DNA from 2 places in the Pseudomonas alkylphenolica genome. Region 2 is predicted to be linked to the other one. Evidence: predicted binding sites of a transcription regulator. Region 2 holds the regulator's gene; the other holds the start of a gene.
What was found. The regulator FliA, encoded in region 2, starts transcription of late flagellar genes. The targets are predictions, from matches to a motif close to CTAAAGTTTNNNNNNNNNNNGCCGNTAA.
Positions count from the first base shown of each region.

Region 1: the regulator FliA is predicted to act here: its motif matches at 2,442-2,469, upstream of motA (flagellar motor stator protein MotA).

Region 1 is NZ_CP009048.1:5,242,389-5,246,601, forward strand. Features, by position in the region: gene PSAKL28_RS24065 (toll/interleukin-1 receptor domain-containing protein) at 1-456, shown strand, start outside; gene motB (flagellar motor protein MotB) at 523-1,521, opposite strand; gene motA (flagellar motor stator protein MotA) at 1,525-2,376, opposite strand; gene PSAKL28_RS24080 (HDOD domain-containing protein) at 2,506-4,041, shown strand; gene PSAKL28_RS24085 (rhodanese-like domain-containing protein) at 4,088-4,213, shown strand, end outside.
Region 2 is NZ_CP009048.1:4,097,680-4,101,892, reverse strand. Features, by position in the region: gene flhF (flagellar biosynthesis GTPase FlhF) at 1-1,162, shown strand, start outside; gene fleN (flagellar synthesis regulator FleN) at 1,282-2,115, shown strand; gene fliA (RNA polymerase sigma factor FliA) at 2,112-2,852, shown strand; gene PSAKL28_RS18750 (chemotaxis response regulator CheY) at 2,957-3,331, shown strand; gene PSAKL28_RS18745 (protein phosphatase CheZ) at 3,351-4,139, shown strand; gene PSAKL28_RS18740 (chemotaxis protein CheA) at 4,152-4,213, shown strand, end outside.

The DNA of each region.
Region 1 (4,213 bases), 1.1 Mb from region 2:
CCGCAACGCCTGAATGCCTACATCATCAGCGAACGCCTGAAGCTCGAAGGCATTGCTACTCACCTGGATCTGTTCGATGGCGACGCCGGGCAGACCGGCGACGACATCTTCGGCCTGGTCTGTAGCAATATCAGCAGCTGTACGCACCTGATCAGCGTGCTATCCGAAGAGAACGCCGATACCTGGTGGGTGCCCTTCCAGCTCGGTGCTGCCACCCTCAGCAATCGCCGGGTATCGCTGTTCCAATGTGCAGAGAGCACATTGCCCGACTACCTGGACAAGTGGCCGATCATGAGCTCACGCGAGCATATCGACCTGTTCGTCCTCGCCTACCATGACGAACAGACCTTCAAACGTTCGATCACCAAAGAAGAAGCTGGCGCCGACGCCACCAACCGCCTGAACGCCGGCTTCTTTCACGCCGACCTGAAGGCCAAGATCCGCCGCGGCTTCTGAACCCTCCCACAAAGCACAACGCCCGCGAGCATCGCCACTCACGGGCGTTGTGATCAGAACACAGGATTACTCCTTGCTCTCATCCATCTTCAACACACCATCCTCGAAGATGTTCAGCTTCTGGCGCAGCTCGCGCGGCTGCATCGGCTCGGCCTCGGGCGCCGGGGCCGGCACTGCAGGCGCTGGAGCCGGCGCATTGGCGTCTGGCGCAGCTGGCTGCTCGCCTTCAAGGGTCCGCTGGGCCTTCTTGGTCAGGACAATGATGTCGATGCGCCGGTTGACCGGGTTGAGCGGGTTCGCCCGGTCAAACAACGATGACGAGGCATAACCGACCACCCGTGCAACCTGCGTATCCGGGTAGCCACCGGCAACCAGGGCGCGCCGCGCCGCGTTGGCACGGTTGGCCGACAGCTCCCAGTTGCCGAAGTCACCGGTGCCGGCATATGGCTTGGCATCGGTATGGCCGCTGATACTGATTTTGTTCGGCACCGCCTTGATGGTGTCGGCCATGGCCAGCAGGATATCTTCGAAGTACGGCTGCAAGCGGGCGCTGCCCAGGTCGAACATGGGCCGGTTTTCGGCATCCATGATCTGGATGCGCAGACCATCCTGGGTAATTTCGAAGAGGATCTGGTCCTTGAACTTCTGCAGCTGCGGGTTTTCTTCGACCTTGTTCTGCAATTCCTGCAAGAGCAACTCGAGACGCTCGCGCTCAACCTGCTCGGCCATGCTTTCAACCTTGTCCTGGCCCAGCTGGATACTGGTGTCCGGGGTCGGCTCGGACTTCACTTCCGGGTTGATGGTCTTTTCCGGAGCAAGCTGTGGCGAGCCCCCCAGGTCAATAACATAAGGCGTGCCGCTTTCGGAAAAACCGATCGGGTCCTTGAAGTAGCCGGCAATGGCGATCTTCTGTTCCGGCGTGGCCGTCGACAGCAGCCAGAGCACCAGGAAGAACGCCATCATCGCCGTAGCGAAGTCGGCGAAGGCGATCTTCCAGGCGCCACCGTGGTGGCCGTCGCCAAAGCGTTTGACGCGTTTGACGATAATGGGTTGGTTGTTCTCCATGACTCAGCGTCCGCGAACCGCTTGTTCCAGCTCGGCGAAGCTCGGACGGTGGGCTGGGAACAGCACCTTGCGTCCAAATTCCACAGCCAGCGACGGCGGCATGCCAGAAGCCGAGGCTACCAGCGAAGCCTTGATGGCTTCATAGACGTTGAGCTCTTCCCGGGCATCCTGACGCAAGGCAGTAGCCAGCGGGCCAAAGAAACCGTACGCCGCGAGAATACCGAAGAAGGTACCGACCAGCGCCGCACCCACGTGCAGGCCGATGGATTTCTGGTCGCCATCGCCCAGCGAGGCCATGGTCACCACGATCCCCAGTACCGCCGCAACAATACCGAAGCCTGGCATACCGTCGGCGATACCGGTCACGGCATGGGACGGGTGTTCGAGCTCTTCCTTCATGCTCAGCAGCTCCATGTCGAACAGGCCTTCGAGTTCATGCGGAGCCATGTTGCCGGTGGACATGATGCGCAGGTAGTCGCAGATGAACGCAGTCATGCGCTCATCACCGAGCACCGCGGGGTACTTGGCAAAAATCGGACTGGAGGCGGCGTCTTCGATATCGGCTTCAATCGCCATCATGCCTTCGCGCCGGCTCTTGTTGAGGATCTCGTAGACCAGCCCGAGCACCTCGATATAGAAGGTATGGGTAAAGCGCGTACCAAACATCTTCAGCGACTTCTTGATTACATGCATGGTCATGTAACCGGGGTTCGCCTGCAGGAACGCACCAAAGGCCGCGCCACCGATGATCAACACCTCGAAGGGCTGAATCAGTGCGGCAATTTTGCCGTGGGATAGAACATATCCGCCGAGCACACTCGCGAATACGACGATGATGCCGATAATTTTAGCCATAGATAGAAAGCACTTACTGTCGTGGTCAGGGTCGTGAGCGGAAGTTAATAAAACTCTTCTTCTACTTATCGGCAGATCTGCGCCAGACTATAGTCACTCACGGCGAAAAGCCAGTTCGGCCCCTCCAGCATACCTATTGAAATCATCGTGCCAGATCAAATACCAAAAACACTCGATGCCTGGGTCAAACTACTCGATAGCGTTCGCCTGCCAGTTCCGCTGGCCAGCTACGAACGGGTAAAAGCCAGCATTGCCGACAACCGCAGCTCGCTGCGCGACATTGCCGAGGTGATGCAGGACAGCCCGGCGCTGGTACTCAGCGTCATGCGCGAGGCCAACCATCACACCCATGCCAGCATCGGCGAACCCGCCGAAAGCCTGGAAGTCGCCCTCAATCGCCTGGGGCTGGCACGCACTTCAGCGCTGCTGGAGCGCTTGCCGGCGCTCCCCGAGGGGGAAATTGCGCCAACCTTGCGCCAATTGCAGCTGGTCAGCCAACATGCCAGCCAGCAGGCCAACGGCCTGTTCGCCAGCCGCCTGGCGCGGCTCTGGCAGGAAATACACTGGGGCAGCCTGTTGTTCCTGTCGCCTTTATGGCCACTGGCCCTGTCCTTTCCCAAGCTGCTTGAAGACTGGGAACTGCGCGTGGTGCACAAGGGCGAATCGGCACCGCAGGTAGAACTGGAGCTGTTCGGGGTACGGCTGCTCAGCTTGTGCCAGGCATTAGCCGAACACTGGCGCCTGCCGGAGTGGGTCACGCGCGGCTATCACCTGCTGCAGGAAGAGCGGCGCTTGCTGGCCAAGGCACTGCACATCGCCCGTGATCGAAACAACCTGCGCCAACAGCAGCGTCTGGACGACAACCCGAACCTGCGCCGCTGGTTCAATCAGCCCGCCAACACCGTACTCCTGGCCAACGGCCTGGCACTGGCGGCACAAGTTGGCTGGACCAACGCCCATGTTCGACGCTGGCAACTGCTCACCAGCCTGTACCTGCAGACCTCACTGGATGATGTGCAACAGCTGGTGCACCAACAAGCGGCCATCAGCGCCCGCCACCATGCCTGCCATGACCTGTTTCACCCGGCCGAAGCCCTGCTCTGGCCCTGGCATCAACGGCGCCTGCACCAGGGGCTGATCGCCCCGCCGCCGCCCTCGGCCCAGGCCCTGGGCACCTGGCGCAAGCTGTGCGCCGAGCTACTGGTCGAGCCCAGCCCGTTCAGCAATGCCATTCACCTGACGACCCTGGCCCGAGATGCCTTGGTCGCCTGTGGCATGCAGCGGGTCATGCTGCTGATGACCGACAAGACCCAGACTCAGCTGCGGGTTCATCAGATTGCCGGACTGGCGCCAGAAGCGGCTGGCCTGGTTTTGCCTGTTGAACAGAGCAAACTGCTTCAGCGCCTGTTGAGCGCGTCGGCGCAACTGCGCCTGACCCCCGAAAATCACGCACAATTCTCGGCACTGCTTCCGGCCCGCTTGCGCGCATTGTTTCGCAGCGAACATCTGCTGTTGCGCTCGCTGTCGAGCAATGGCCGCGTAGTGATGCTGCTGATCGCCGACCAGGGTGCAAAACCGCTGGCTGACATCAGCGTGCAGGCCTTTGCCAAGACCGCGCAATGTATCGAGCGCGCCTTGACCGCCTTCAGCACCCGCAGCGCCTGACCCATGCGCTACAATCGCCCCCTCTGTTCTGCTCTGGAGACTCTGGATGACTGACTTTTCTGGCTTGCCCCTGGTAATCGAACCGGCTGACCTGCAAGCCCGGCTTGATGCACCGGAGTTGATCCTGGTGGACCTGACCAGCGTCAACCGCTATAACAGCGGGCACATTCCG
Region 2 (4,213 bases):
CCTGGCGCCACGGGTTCCGAATGTCGAGCTCGAAGATGAACTGCGCAAGACCCAGTCGCGCATTGTCACCGCCCAGGCCGAGCTCAGTAGCCGCAGCGAAAGCGAAGACGGCAACCGCCAGCTGTTTGCAGGCTTGCCGCTGACCGCCTCCGAGCCGCTAGTCGAGACGCCTGTGGAAACGCCGGCCGCACCGGTTGCTGCAGCTGCCGCGCCGGTTGACCCGCGCTTGTTCGATGCCATGCGCTCCGAGCTCAGCGGCCTGCGCGAGTTGCTCGAAGTGCAGCTCGGTTCGCTGGCCTGGAGTCAGCTGCAGGGTAACCAGCCGCAGCAGGCCAACCTCTGGCGCCGTCTGCAGCGTATCGGTCTGTCCGGCCCGCTGGCGCATGAGCTGCTGGCGCAGATCGCCGGCATCGAAGAGCCTCGTCATGCCTGGCGCATGCTGCTCGCCCATCTGGCGCGGCGTATCGATGTGCCGGAAGTCGAGCCGATCGAAGAGGGCGGGGTGATCGCCATGGTCGGGCCGGCGGGCATGGGCAAGACCACCACCCTGGCCAAGCTGGCAGCGCGTTATGTGCTCAAGTATGGCGCGCAGAATCTGGCGCTGGTGAGCATGGACAGTTTTCGCATCGGCGCCCAGGAGCAGCTCAAGACCCTGGGGCGCATCCTCAATGTCTCGGTGACCCACGTCGATCCCGGCCAGTCTCTGGCCCAGGCGCTGGAGCCGTTGTTGCGCAAGCGCGTGGTGCTGATCGATACCGCTGGCCTGCAAGCCAGTGATCCGGCCCTGCGCATGCAGCTGGAAACCCTGGCAGGACGTGGTATTGCGTCTAAAAATTATCTGGTGCTGGCGACGACCAGCCAGAAGCAGGTGCTCACTGCCGCCTATCACAGCTACAAGCGCTGCGGGCTGGCAGGGTGCATCCTGACCAAGCTTGATGAAACGGCCTGCCTCGGCGAAGTCCTGAGCCTGGCCATCAGTCACGAATTGCCAGTGGCCTATCTTACTGATGGGCCGCGCATTCCTGACGATCTGCACCTACCGCGTCGGCACCAGCTGGTCAGCCGCGCGGTGAGTGTGCAGATGCAGGACGAGCCCAGCGAAGAGGCAATGGCCGATATGTTCGCTGATCTCTACCACAGCCCCGGCAAGCGTGTTGGCTGAGGTGATTGTGAAGACGTTGCAAAGTATCTGCATTGATGGACTGCCAGGCATTTTTCAGGTGTTGAAAGCGCAGCCGGTCATGTGGCCTCGGTCTAAGCAAGACAAGGTAATGAACAAACATGGGTAGCATGCATCCCGTACAGGTGATCGCCGTGACTGGCGGCAAAGGTGGCGTCGGCAAGACCAATGTGTCGGTGAACCTGTCATTGGCGCTGGCAGAGCTTGGCCGTCGGGTCATGCTGCTGGATGCCGACCTGGGCCTGGCCAATGTCGACGTATTGCTCGGCCTGACGCCCAAGCGCACCCTGGCCGACGTGATCGAGGGCCGCTGCGAGCTGCGCGACGTGCTGCTGCAGGGGCCGGGTGGCGTGCGCATTGTGCCCGCCGCTTCCGGCACGCAGAGCATGGTGCACCTGGCGCCTGCCCAGCATGCAGGTCTGATTCAGGCCTTCAGCGAGATCGGCGACAACCTCGATGTGCTGGTGATCGATACCGCTGCTGGTATTGGTGACTCGGTAGTCAGTTTTGTCCGCGCAGCCCAGGAAGTGCTGCTGGTGGTGTGCGACGAGCCGACCTCGATCACCGATGCCTACGCGCTGATCAAGCTGCTCAACCGCGATTACGGCATGAACCGCTTCCGGGTCCTGGCCAACATGGCGCAAAGCCCGCAGGAAGGGCGCAACCTGTTCGCCAAGTTGACCAAGGTCACTGATCGCTTCCTCGACGTCGCCCTACAATACGTCGGCGCGGTGCCTTACGACGAATGTGTGCGCAAGGCAGTGCAAAAGCAGCGAGCGGTCTATGAAGCCTTTCCGCGTTCCAAGTGCGCGCTGGCATTCAAGGCCATTGCCCAGAAGGTCGACACCTGGCCGCTGCCTGCCAACCCGCGTGGTCACCTGGAGTTTTTTGTCGAGCGCCTGGTGCAGCCGACGAGTGCGGGACCTGTGCTATGAACGCAAGCGGATACCGGATGTACAGCAACGCGTCTCGCGATGGTCAGTACGAGTTGATCGAGCGCTACGCGCCGTTGGTCAAGCGTATTGCCTATCACTTGCTGGCGCGTTTGCCGGCCAGTGTCCAGGTCGAGGATCTGATCCAGGCCGGCATGATCGGCCTGCTCGAAGTCAGCAACAAGTATGACGCGAGCAAGGGTGCCAGTTTCGAGACCTACGCCGGTATCCGTATCCGTGGGGCAATGCTTGACGAAGTACGTAAAGGGGACTGGGCACCGCGCTCGGTCCACCGTAATACCCGCATGGTCAGTGACGCGATTCGTGCAATTGAAGCAAAAACCGGCCGTGACGCTAAAGATCACGAGGTTGCTGCCGAACTTCAATTGAGTCTCGATGATTACTACGGGATTTTGAATGACACCCTGGGCAGCCGCCTGTTCAGTTTCGACGACCTGTTACAGGACGGCGAACATGAAGGCCTGCACGAGGACGGCGCCAGTGCCCAGCTCGAGCCTTCGCGCGATCTGGAAGACGAGCGTTTTCAGGCAGCCCTGGCAGATGCCATTGCCAACCTGCCTGAACGCGAGCGTCTGGTCCTGGCGCTGTACTACGACGAAGAGCTGAACCTCAAGGAAATCGGTGAGGTCCTGGGTGTCAGCGAGTCGCGCGTCAGCCAGTTGCACAGCCAGTGCGCGGCGCGTTTGCGTGGTCGCCTGGGGGAATGGCGGGCGCGTTGAACGCAGGTTCAATGCAGTCGCGAAATGTAGTGCCCGAATTGATTGAATGCGCGTTCAGCGCTGAGCGCGTTAAAGACTGCTTGGAGGTCTAATTGAACAAAGACATGAAAATCCTCATCGTCGACGACTTTTCGACGATGCGGCGGATCATCAAGAACCTGCTGCGTGACCTGGGCTTCACCAATACCCAGGAAGCCGATGACGGCAACACGGCGCTGCCGATGCTCGAAAGCGGTCATTTCGATTTTCTCGTGACCGACTGGAACATGCCGGGCATGTCCGGTATCGACCTGCTGCGCAAAGTGCGTGCCGACGAGCGCCTCAAGCACCTGCCGGTGCTGATGGTGACTGCTGAAGCCAAGCGCGAGCAGATCATCGAAGCGGCCCAGGCCGGCGTCAACGGCTATGTGGTCAAGCCGTTCACTGCCCAGGTGCTGAAAGAAAAGATCGAGAAGATCTTCGAGCGCGTCAACAGCTAAGACACGCCACGGGGGCGCTATGGAGCAAACACATTCATCGTTGGACGGCTTCGAGTCGACACTGAAGAAGCATGCCCACGAACTGGTCGACAGTCTCGAGCGGGGCAAATTCGGCGACGCGGTGCAACTGATCCATCAGCTGAACCAGACCCGTGACCGTGGCCTGTACCAGGAAGTCGGCAAGCTTACGCGTGAGCTGCACAGTGCGATCGTCAGTTTCCAGATCGATCCGCAAATGCCGCAGGCCGAGGAAGTCTCGCAGATCACCGATGCGACCGAGCGCCTGTCCTATGTGGTCAAGCTGACCGAGGGCGCGGCGAACCGGACCATGGATCTGGTCGAGGAGAGCACTCCGGTCCTCCACGAGCTGAGTGACGAAGCCCGCGATCTGCGCGCCGACTGGCAGCGCTTCTTGCGCCGCGAAGTGGCTGCGCCGGAGTTTCGCGAGCTGATGCACCGCGTCGACCGCTTCCTGGAGCGTAGTGAGGAAGGCAGCCGCAAGGTCGCCGGCCACCTCAACGACATTCTCCTGGCTCAGGACTATCAGGACCTGACCGGTCAGGTGATCAAACGTGTCACGGCACTGGTCACCGAAGTAGAAAGCAATCTGCTCAAGCTCGTGCTGATGGCCAGTCAAGTCGACCGCTTTGCCGGTATCGAACATGACCACCAGCAGCTGCGCGCTGAAAAAGATCAAGAAAAACATCCGACTCGGGGTGAAGGTCCACAGATTCATGCCGATAAACGTGAAGACGTTGTGTCCGGTCAGGACGATGTCGACGATCTGCTGTCCAGTCTGGGTTTTTAGGGAGCACGTTTAATGAGCTTCGGCGCCGATGAAGAAATCCTTCAGGATTTTCTGGTAGAAGCCGGCGAGATTCT